Regions from separate parts of the Streptomyces sp. NPDC088915 genome, predicted to be linked through region 1. Evidence: riboswitches for the same ligand, from Rfam matches in the RefSeq annotation. Region 1 holds a riboswitch; the other holds the start of a gene.
What was found. Region 1 has a riboswitch for S-adenosylmethionine ahead of thrC (threonine synthase). Riboswitches for the same ligand answer to the same signal wherever they lie in the genome.
Positions count from the first base shown of each region.

Region 2: it holds a riboswitch for S-adenosylmethionine, as region 1 does, so the genes downstream of both, ACIP5O_RS25265 (aminotransferase class V-fold PLP-dependent enzyme) here and thrC (threonine synthase) in region 1, are expected to answer to the same signal.

Region 1 covers NZ_JBIVIR010000007.1:152,555-155,951, forward strand. Annotated here, with positions in the region: gene ACIP5O_RS15160 (trehalose-6-phosphate synthase) at 1-251, opposite strand, end outside; gene ACIP5O_RS15165 (hypothetical protein) at 358-693, opposite strand; gene ACIP5O_RS15170 (glucosyl-3-phosphoglycerate synthase) at 732-1,673, opposite strand; SAM riboswitch class I at 1,823-1,970, shown strand; gene thrC (threonine synthase) at 1,988-3,274, shown strand; gene ACIP5O_RS15180 (MoaD/ThiS family protein) at 3,307-3,397, shown strand, end outside.
Region 2 covers NZ_JBIVIR010000014.1:245,954-249,350, reverse strand. Annotated here, with positions in the region: gene ACIP5O_RS25275 (rhomboid family intramembrane serine protease) at 1-126, shown strand, start outside; gene ACIP5O_RS25270 (Lrp/AsnC family transcriptional regulator) at 123-404, shown strand; gene ACIP5O_RS25265 (aminotransferase class V-fold PLP-dependent enzyme) at 476-1,897, opposite strand; SAM riboswitch class IV at 2,107-2,223, opposite strand; gene trpD (anthranilate phosphoribosyltransferase) at 2,310-3,374, opposite strand.

The sequences.
Region 1 (3,397 bases):
CCGTTGTACGCGTCCGCGTACACGTCCGGATCGATGTCCAGCATGCGCACGCCGGGCTCCGCGACCCCGCGCCGGACCGCCTCCCGGTCGCCCTCGCCGAGGGCCGCGCACACCCACACGCTGTCCTGCGAGGAGACGGCGCTCAGGCCGGAGACCAGACCGCCGCCGCCCCTGCGGGTGTCGAGCGAGCCGTCCTCGCCGAGCACGTACGAGACGGGACCGCGGTTGGATGCGACGAGCACAGTAGCCATGTGGCGAACCTAGCCCGTCCCGTAAACGCTCAAACGTACGTATACAAGACGGGGGGATCTCGGCCACGGAGCGTCAGCGGGAGCCCGGGAGGGGCTTCGCGGGACCTCAGGGGTCGGTGCGGTCGCGCAGGGCCGCCCTCGCCACCAGGCCCGTCGCCGCCAGCGCTGTCACCAGGCCGCCGAGCAGCCAGAGCCGCTCCTCGCCGCCCCGCGCCCGTGCCGGGGTGACGGGCCGGCCGCCGTGCGCGCCCGGCGCCGGGGACGCGGAGACGGACGCCGGGGACACGGAGACGGACGCCGGGGACGCGGAGACGGACGCCGGGGACACGGACGTCGGTGGTGCGGGAGCCGCGCCCGGCGCCGTCGCCAGGAGCGAGGCCGCCGCCACGCCCGCCGCCGTCAGTACCCTGCCCGCACCCCGCCTGAAGTCCATGGAACCCATGGAAGATGAATGTAAGTAAAACGGGTCATAAGGGCGCGTTACGCCACGCGGCGGCGCGCGTACTCCGCGATCTCCGTCATCGGCGGCCGCTCCTCCGTGTCCACCGGGTACGTCCGCGGCTCGAAGCCCGCCTCCCCCCGCTCGAACTGGGTCAGCCACGGCCGCACCAGGTGCCCCCGCGACAGCCGGACCTGCGCCGTCCGGTAGATCGTCGCCGCCATCCGGCCGAGCGCGTGCCCGTCCTGGTGCCGGTGCTTGCGGACCCCCACGTCCACCTGCGCGAGCCCGTCCAGGCCCACCGTGTGCAGCGCGTCCACGAGGAGCCCCAGCTCCACTCCGTAACCGACCGGGAAGGGCAGCCGCTCCAGGAGCGAGCGGCGGGCCGCGTACTCGCCGCCGAGCGGCTGCACGAAGCCGGCCAGCTGCGGCCAGTGCAGGTTGAGCACCGGGCGCGCCATCAGCTCCGTCACCCGGCCGCCCTGACCGGGGGCGTCGCCCAGCGGGCGGTCGTACATCGCCTTCACGAGGTGCACCTCGGGGTCGGTCAGGAGCGGGCCCACGATCCCCGTCACGAAGTCCGCCGAGAAGTCCCGCAGGTCCGCGTCCACGAAGCACACGACGTCCCCGCCCGTCACCATCAGTGACCGCCACAGGACCTCGCCCTTGCCGGGCACGGCCGGTATCCGGGGGAGCACGTCGTCCCGCGCGACCACCCGCGCCCCGGCCGCCGCCGCGACCTCCGCCGTGCGGTCCGTGGAACCCGAGTCGAGCACCACCAGCTCGTCCACGAGCGGCACCGCCTCCGACATCAGCTCGCGGCGGATCACGCCCACGATGTCCCCGACGGTCGCCTCCTCGTTCAGCGCCGGCAGCACCACGCTGACCGTCGTCGAGCGCTTGGCGGCGAGGATCCGCTCCAGCGGCCGGTCCGCCACGGACCAGGACCGCCGGGACAGCCAGCGCTCCACCTCTTCCAGCACGTGATCTCCATCTCGCGGTTCGGACGGGCCGTCCAAGCGCCCGGGCCTTCGGTTACAGTCTTGAACAACGCAGCGACCCCGCGCACGTCGGGGTGGCGACCGCGTCGGAGCACGGGAACGAAAGTCCCGGCGCTCCCACAATCGAATACCGCTCATCCAGAGGGGCAGAGGGAAACGGCCCGTTGAAGCCCCGGCAACCCTCCAGTCGGTTCGTCTCGTGATCCACCGAGGCCCCCGGCTAGGGAAGGTGCCAAATCCGTCTCATGGCGAAAAATTCGCCATCGAGAAAGATGAGGAGAAAGGGCCTCCCCTCCATGGCTGTACAGACCGTCGCACCCGCCACCACCGTCGACCTCGGTTCCGCGTCCGGGCTCTCCTGTCGCGAATGCGGTGAAGTCTTCGCCCTCGGCCCGATCTTCGCCTGCGAGCTCTGTTTCGGACCGCTCGAAGTCGCGTACGACCTGCCGGTCGGCGACCCCGAGGAGCTGCGGAAGCGCATCGAGGCCGGCCCCGCCAGCATCTGGCGCTACGCCCCCCTCCTGCCCGTCCCGGCCGACGTCGCCGAGAAGCCGAACCTGAACCCCGGCTGGACCCCGCTCGTCAAGGCCGACAACCTGGCCCGCGAGATCGGCGTCGCCCCCGGCAGGCTCTTCGTCAAGGACGACTCCGGGAACCCGACCCACTCCTTCAAGGACCGGGTCGTCGCCCAGGCCATCGAGGCCGCCCGCGCCTTCGGCTTCACCACCCTCTCCTGCTCCTCCACGGGCAACCTGGCCGGCGCCGTCGGCGCCGCCGCCGCCCGCGCCGGCTTCCGCTCCTGCGTGTTCATCCCGCACGACCTGGAAGAGGGCAAGGTCGTCATGGCCGGCGTCTACGGCGGTGACCTCGTCGCCATCGAGGGCAACTACGACGACGTCAACCGCTTCTGCTCCGAGCTCATCGGCGACCCGCTCGGCGAGGGCTGGGGCTTCGTGAACGTCAACCTGCGCCCGTACTACGGCGAGGGCTCCAAGACGCTCGCGTACGAGATCTGCGAGCAGCTCGGCTGGGTCGTCCCCGACCAGATCGTCATCCCGATCGCCTCCGGCTCCCAGCTCACCAAGATCGACAAGGGCATCCAGGAGCTCATCAAGCTGGGCCTCGTCGAGGACAAGCCGTACAAGATCTTCGGCGCCCAGGCCGAGGGCTGCTCCCCGGTGTCGGTGGCCTTCAAGGAGGGCCACGACGTCGTGCGGCCCCAGAAGCCGAACACGATCGCCAAGTCGCTCGCGATCGGCAACCCGGCCGACGGCCCGTACGTCCTCGACATCGCCCGCCGCACCGGCGGCGCCGTGGAGGACGTGAACGACGAGCAGGTCGTCGACGCGATCAAGCTGCTCGCGCGGACCGAGGGCATCTTCGCCGAGACCGCGGGCGGCGTGACCGTCGGCGTCGCGCGCAAGCTCGTGGAGAACGGCCTGATCGACCCGGAGCTCACCACCGTCGTCATCAACACCGGCGACGGGCTCAAGACCCTGGACGCGGTGGCCGACACCTCTCGGGAGACCGTCACCATCCGCCCGAGCCTGGACGCGTTCCGCAACGCCGGCCTGGCCCACTGAACTCCTCCGGTCCCCCGAAAGGTTAAGAAGCCATGGCCGTGAACGTCCGCATCCCCACCATCCTCCGCACCTACACCGGCGGGCAGTCCGAGGTCCGGGCCGAGGGCACGACCCTCGCCGAGG
Region 2 (3,397 bases), on a different contig from region 1:
GGCGTCGCCTATCTGGCCCACGTGGTGGGCTTCGCGATCGGCTTCCTCTACGCCTGGGTGCGCTACCGGGGTGGGGATAGAGTGAAAGCCCCAGCCGCGGCGACCGAGGGAGAAAGCCAGCCGTGATCACCGCGATCGTGCTCATCAAGACCAGCGTGGACCGCATCCCCGAGATCGCCGAGTCGATCGCGGCGCTCGACAGCGTCAGCGAGGTCTTCTCGGTGACCGGCACGTACGACCTGATCGCCATGGTCCGGGTGCCGCGCCACGACGACCTCGCGGACGTGATCCCCGGCAGCATCAGCAAGATCCCGGGCGTCGAGGCCACGGACACGCACGTCGCGTTCCGCACGTACTCGCAGCACGACCTGGAGGCGGCCTTCGCCATCGGTCTGGAGTCCTGAGGCTCCGCGCGCACGGAAACGGTGAAGGGGCCTCCCGGTCGGGAGGCCCCTTCACCCGTACGAGTGAGCGATCAGCCGCGGTCGGGGACGCAGCGGCCGTCCTCGGTGCGGTACTTCCACTGGGCGCCGTCCCGGACGAGCTCCTTCACGGCGCCGACGAACCGCTCCACGTGCTCGTCGGGCGTACCGGCGCCGAAGCTCACCCGGATGGCGTTGAGGGAGCGCTCGCCGGGCGCGGCCTCGGGGGCGCCGCACTCGCCCGGGTCCTGCGGGTCGCTGCCGAGCAGGGTGCGGACCAGCGGGTGGGCGCAGAAGAGGCCGTCGCGGACGCCGATGCCGTACTCGGCGGAGAGCGCGGCGGCGAAGTGGGAGCTGTTCCAGCCCTCCACGACGAAGGAGATGACGCCGACGCGCGGGGCGTCGTCGCCGAAGAGCGAGAGCACCCGGACCTCGGGGACCTCGGCCAGGCCCGCGCGGACCGTGGCGATCAGGTGGTCCTCGCGGGCGACGAGGGCGTCGAAGCCGGCCTCGGTGAGGGCCTTGCAGGCGGAGGCGATCGAGTAGACCCCGATGACGTTCGGGGAACCGGCCTCGTGCCGGGCCGCGGTGGTGTGCCACTCCACGTCCACACCACCGTCGGCCCGACGCGCCACCTTGCGGGAGGCGCCGCCGCCCGCGAGGTAGGGCTGGGAATCCTGGAGCCAGTCGGCGCGGCCGGCGAGGACGCCGGAGCCGAAGGGCGCGTACAGCTTGTGCCCGGAGAAGGCGACCCAGTCCACGTCGAGGTCGGTCACGGAGACCGGGTGGTGGGGCGCGAGCTGGGCGGCGTCGAGCACGATCCGGGCGCCGTGGGCGTGCGCGGCGGCGGCCAGCTCCTTCACCGGCCACAGCTCGCCGGTGACGTTGGAGGCGCCGGTGACGCAGACCAGGGCGGGGCCGTACGGGTCGCGGGCCGCCAGCGCCCGCTCCAGGGTCTCGACGGCCTGGGCCGGGGTCCGGGGCGCGTTGAGGTAGGTGACCCGGGCGTCCCGCCACGGCAGCAGCGAGGCGTGGTGCTCGGTCTCGAAGACGAAGACCTGGCAGCCGGCCGGGACCGCGGCGGCGAGCAGGTTGAGCGAGTCGGTGGTGGAGCGGGTGAAGACGACCTGGTCGCCGGGGCGGCAGTCGAGGAACTCGGCGACGGTGGCGCGGCTGTTCTCGAAGAGGTCGGTGGAGAGCTGGGAGAGGTAGCCGGCGCCGCGGTGGACGCTGCCGTAGTAGGGGGCGTACGCGGCGACGTCGTCCCAGACCCGCTGGAGGGCCGGGGCGCTGGCCGCGTAGTCGAGCGCCGCGTAGGTCACCTCGCCGCCGGTGACGAGCGGGACGGTCACGTCCCGGCCGAGGACGGGCAGCGGGGCGGCGCAGCAGGGGTCGGCGGACTCGGTGGCGGCGGACTCGACGGCCCCGGCGACGGCGGTGGTGACGGCGGTGGCGGCGTTCGGGCGTGCGGACATGGCGGTATCTCCCGGCGGGCGGTGCGGAATGGCTTCGGTGAATCCCGTACGCGGCCGGAGACGGCGGGGCACGGGTGAGGCCTCGGAAGACGTGGGGGTACGCGGAAGGGACCCTGATCCGAGGGTGAAGAAGGGGCGGACTCGCCCTATCGCATTCGCTTGCTCACGGAAAAAGCTCCTCGAGAGACCAGGACCCCTGGTGTTCGAGGGGTCCGCGCTTGCCGTAGACCTCGCTGCCTACGGCCTGGTCATCACCCGGGGCACCCCGCCACGGACGGAGGGTTGCCGGACAGCAAGCCGGGGCCAAAACGCTGTCACTCGTGACCTGAAGAGCATCCTGCCACATGATCGCCGCCGCGCAAGACCCCGGTCCGCATGCTGGACCGGGGTCGTACGGCCAATGGCCGGAACACTACGCGTTGCTGACGGCGATCCACCGCTCCAGGGCCCGGCGGGCGGCGCCGGAGTCGATCGCCTCGGCGGCCCGGTCGATGCCGGCGCGGATCTGCTCCACCAGGGTGCCGTCGCCCGGCGCGAGGGCCGTGAGGGCCGCCGCCGAGTTGAGCAGCACCGCGTCCCGCACCGGGCCGGTCTCCCCCGCGAGCAGCCGGCGGGCCACGTCGGCGTTGTACGAGGCGTCCGCGCCGCGCAGCGCCTCCACGGGCACGAGGTCGATGCCGGCGTCCCGGGGGTCGAAGGCCTCCTCCCGCACCGCGCCGTCCCGGACCACCCAGACCCGCGAGGTGGCCGTGGTGGTCAGCTCGTCGAGCCCGTCGTCGCCGCGGAAGACCAGGGCGGAGGAGCCGCGCTCGGCCAGCACCCCGGCCATGATCGGGGCCATCCGGGCGTCGGCGACGCCGGTCGCCTGGGCCCGGACGCGGGCCGGGTTGGTGAGCGGACCGAGGAAGTTGAAGGTGGTCCGGATGCCCAGCTCCTTGCGGGCCGCGGCGACGTGCCGCAGCGCCGGGTGGAACTTCACCGCGAAGCAGAAGGTGATGCCCGCCTCCTCGGCGACCTCCGCGACCCGGCGCGGAGTCAGCTCCAGGTTGACGCCGAGCTTCTCCAGGACGTCGGAGGCGCCGGAGGCGGAGGAGGCCGCCCGGTTGCCGTGCTTGACGACCTTGGCGCCGGTGCCGGCGACCACGATCGCCGACATGGTGGAGATGTTGACGGTCTTGGCGCCGTCGCCGCCGGTGCCGACGATGTCGACGGAGGGGCCGGGCACCTCGATCGTGTTGGCGTGCTCGTACATCGTCCGGACGAGGCCGGTGATCTCCTCGACGGTCTCGCCCTTGGCGCGCAGGGCGACGGCGAAGCCGGCGATCTGCGCGTCGGTGGCCTCGCCCCGCAGGATGCGGTCCATGGCCCAGGCGGTGTCCTCGGCGCTCTGGTCGCGGCCGGACAGCAGGCCGTCCAGGACGACGGGCCAGGAGCGGCCCGCCGTGGTAGGTCCTCCAGCGGGGGTCGCAGCGCTCACGGCAGCTCCTGGGCGTCGTCACG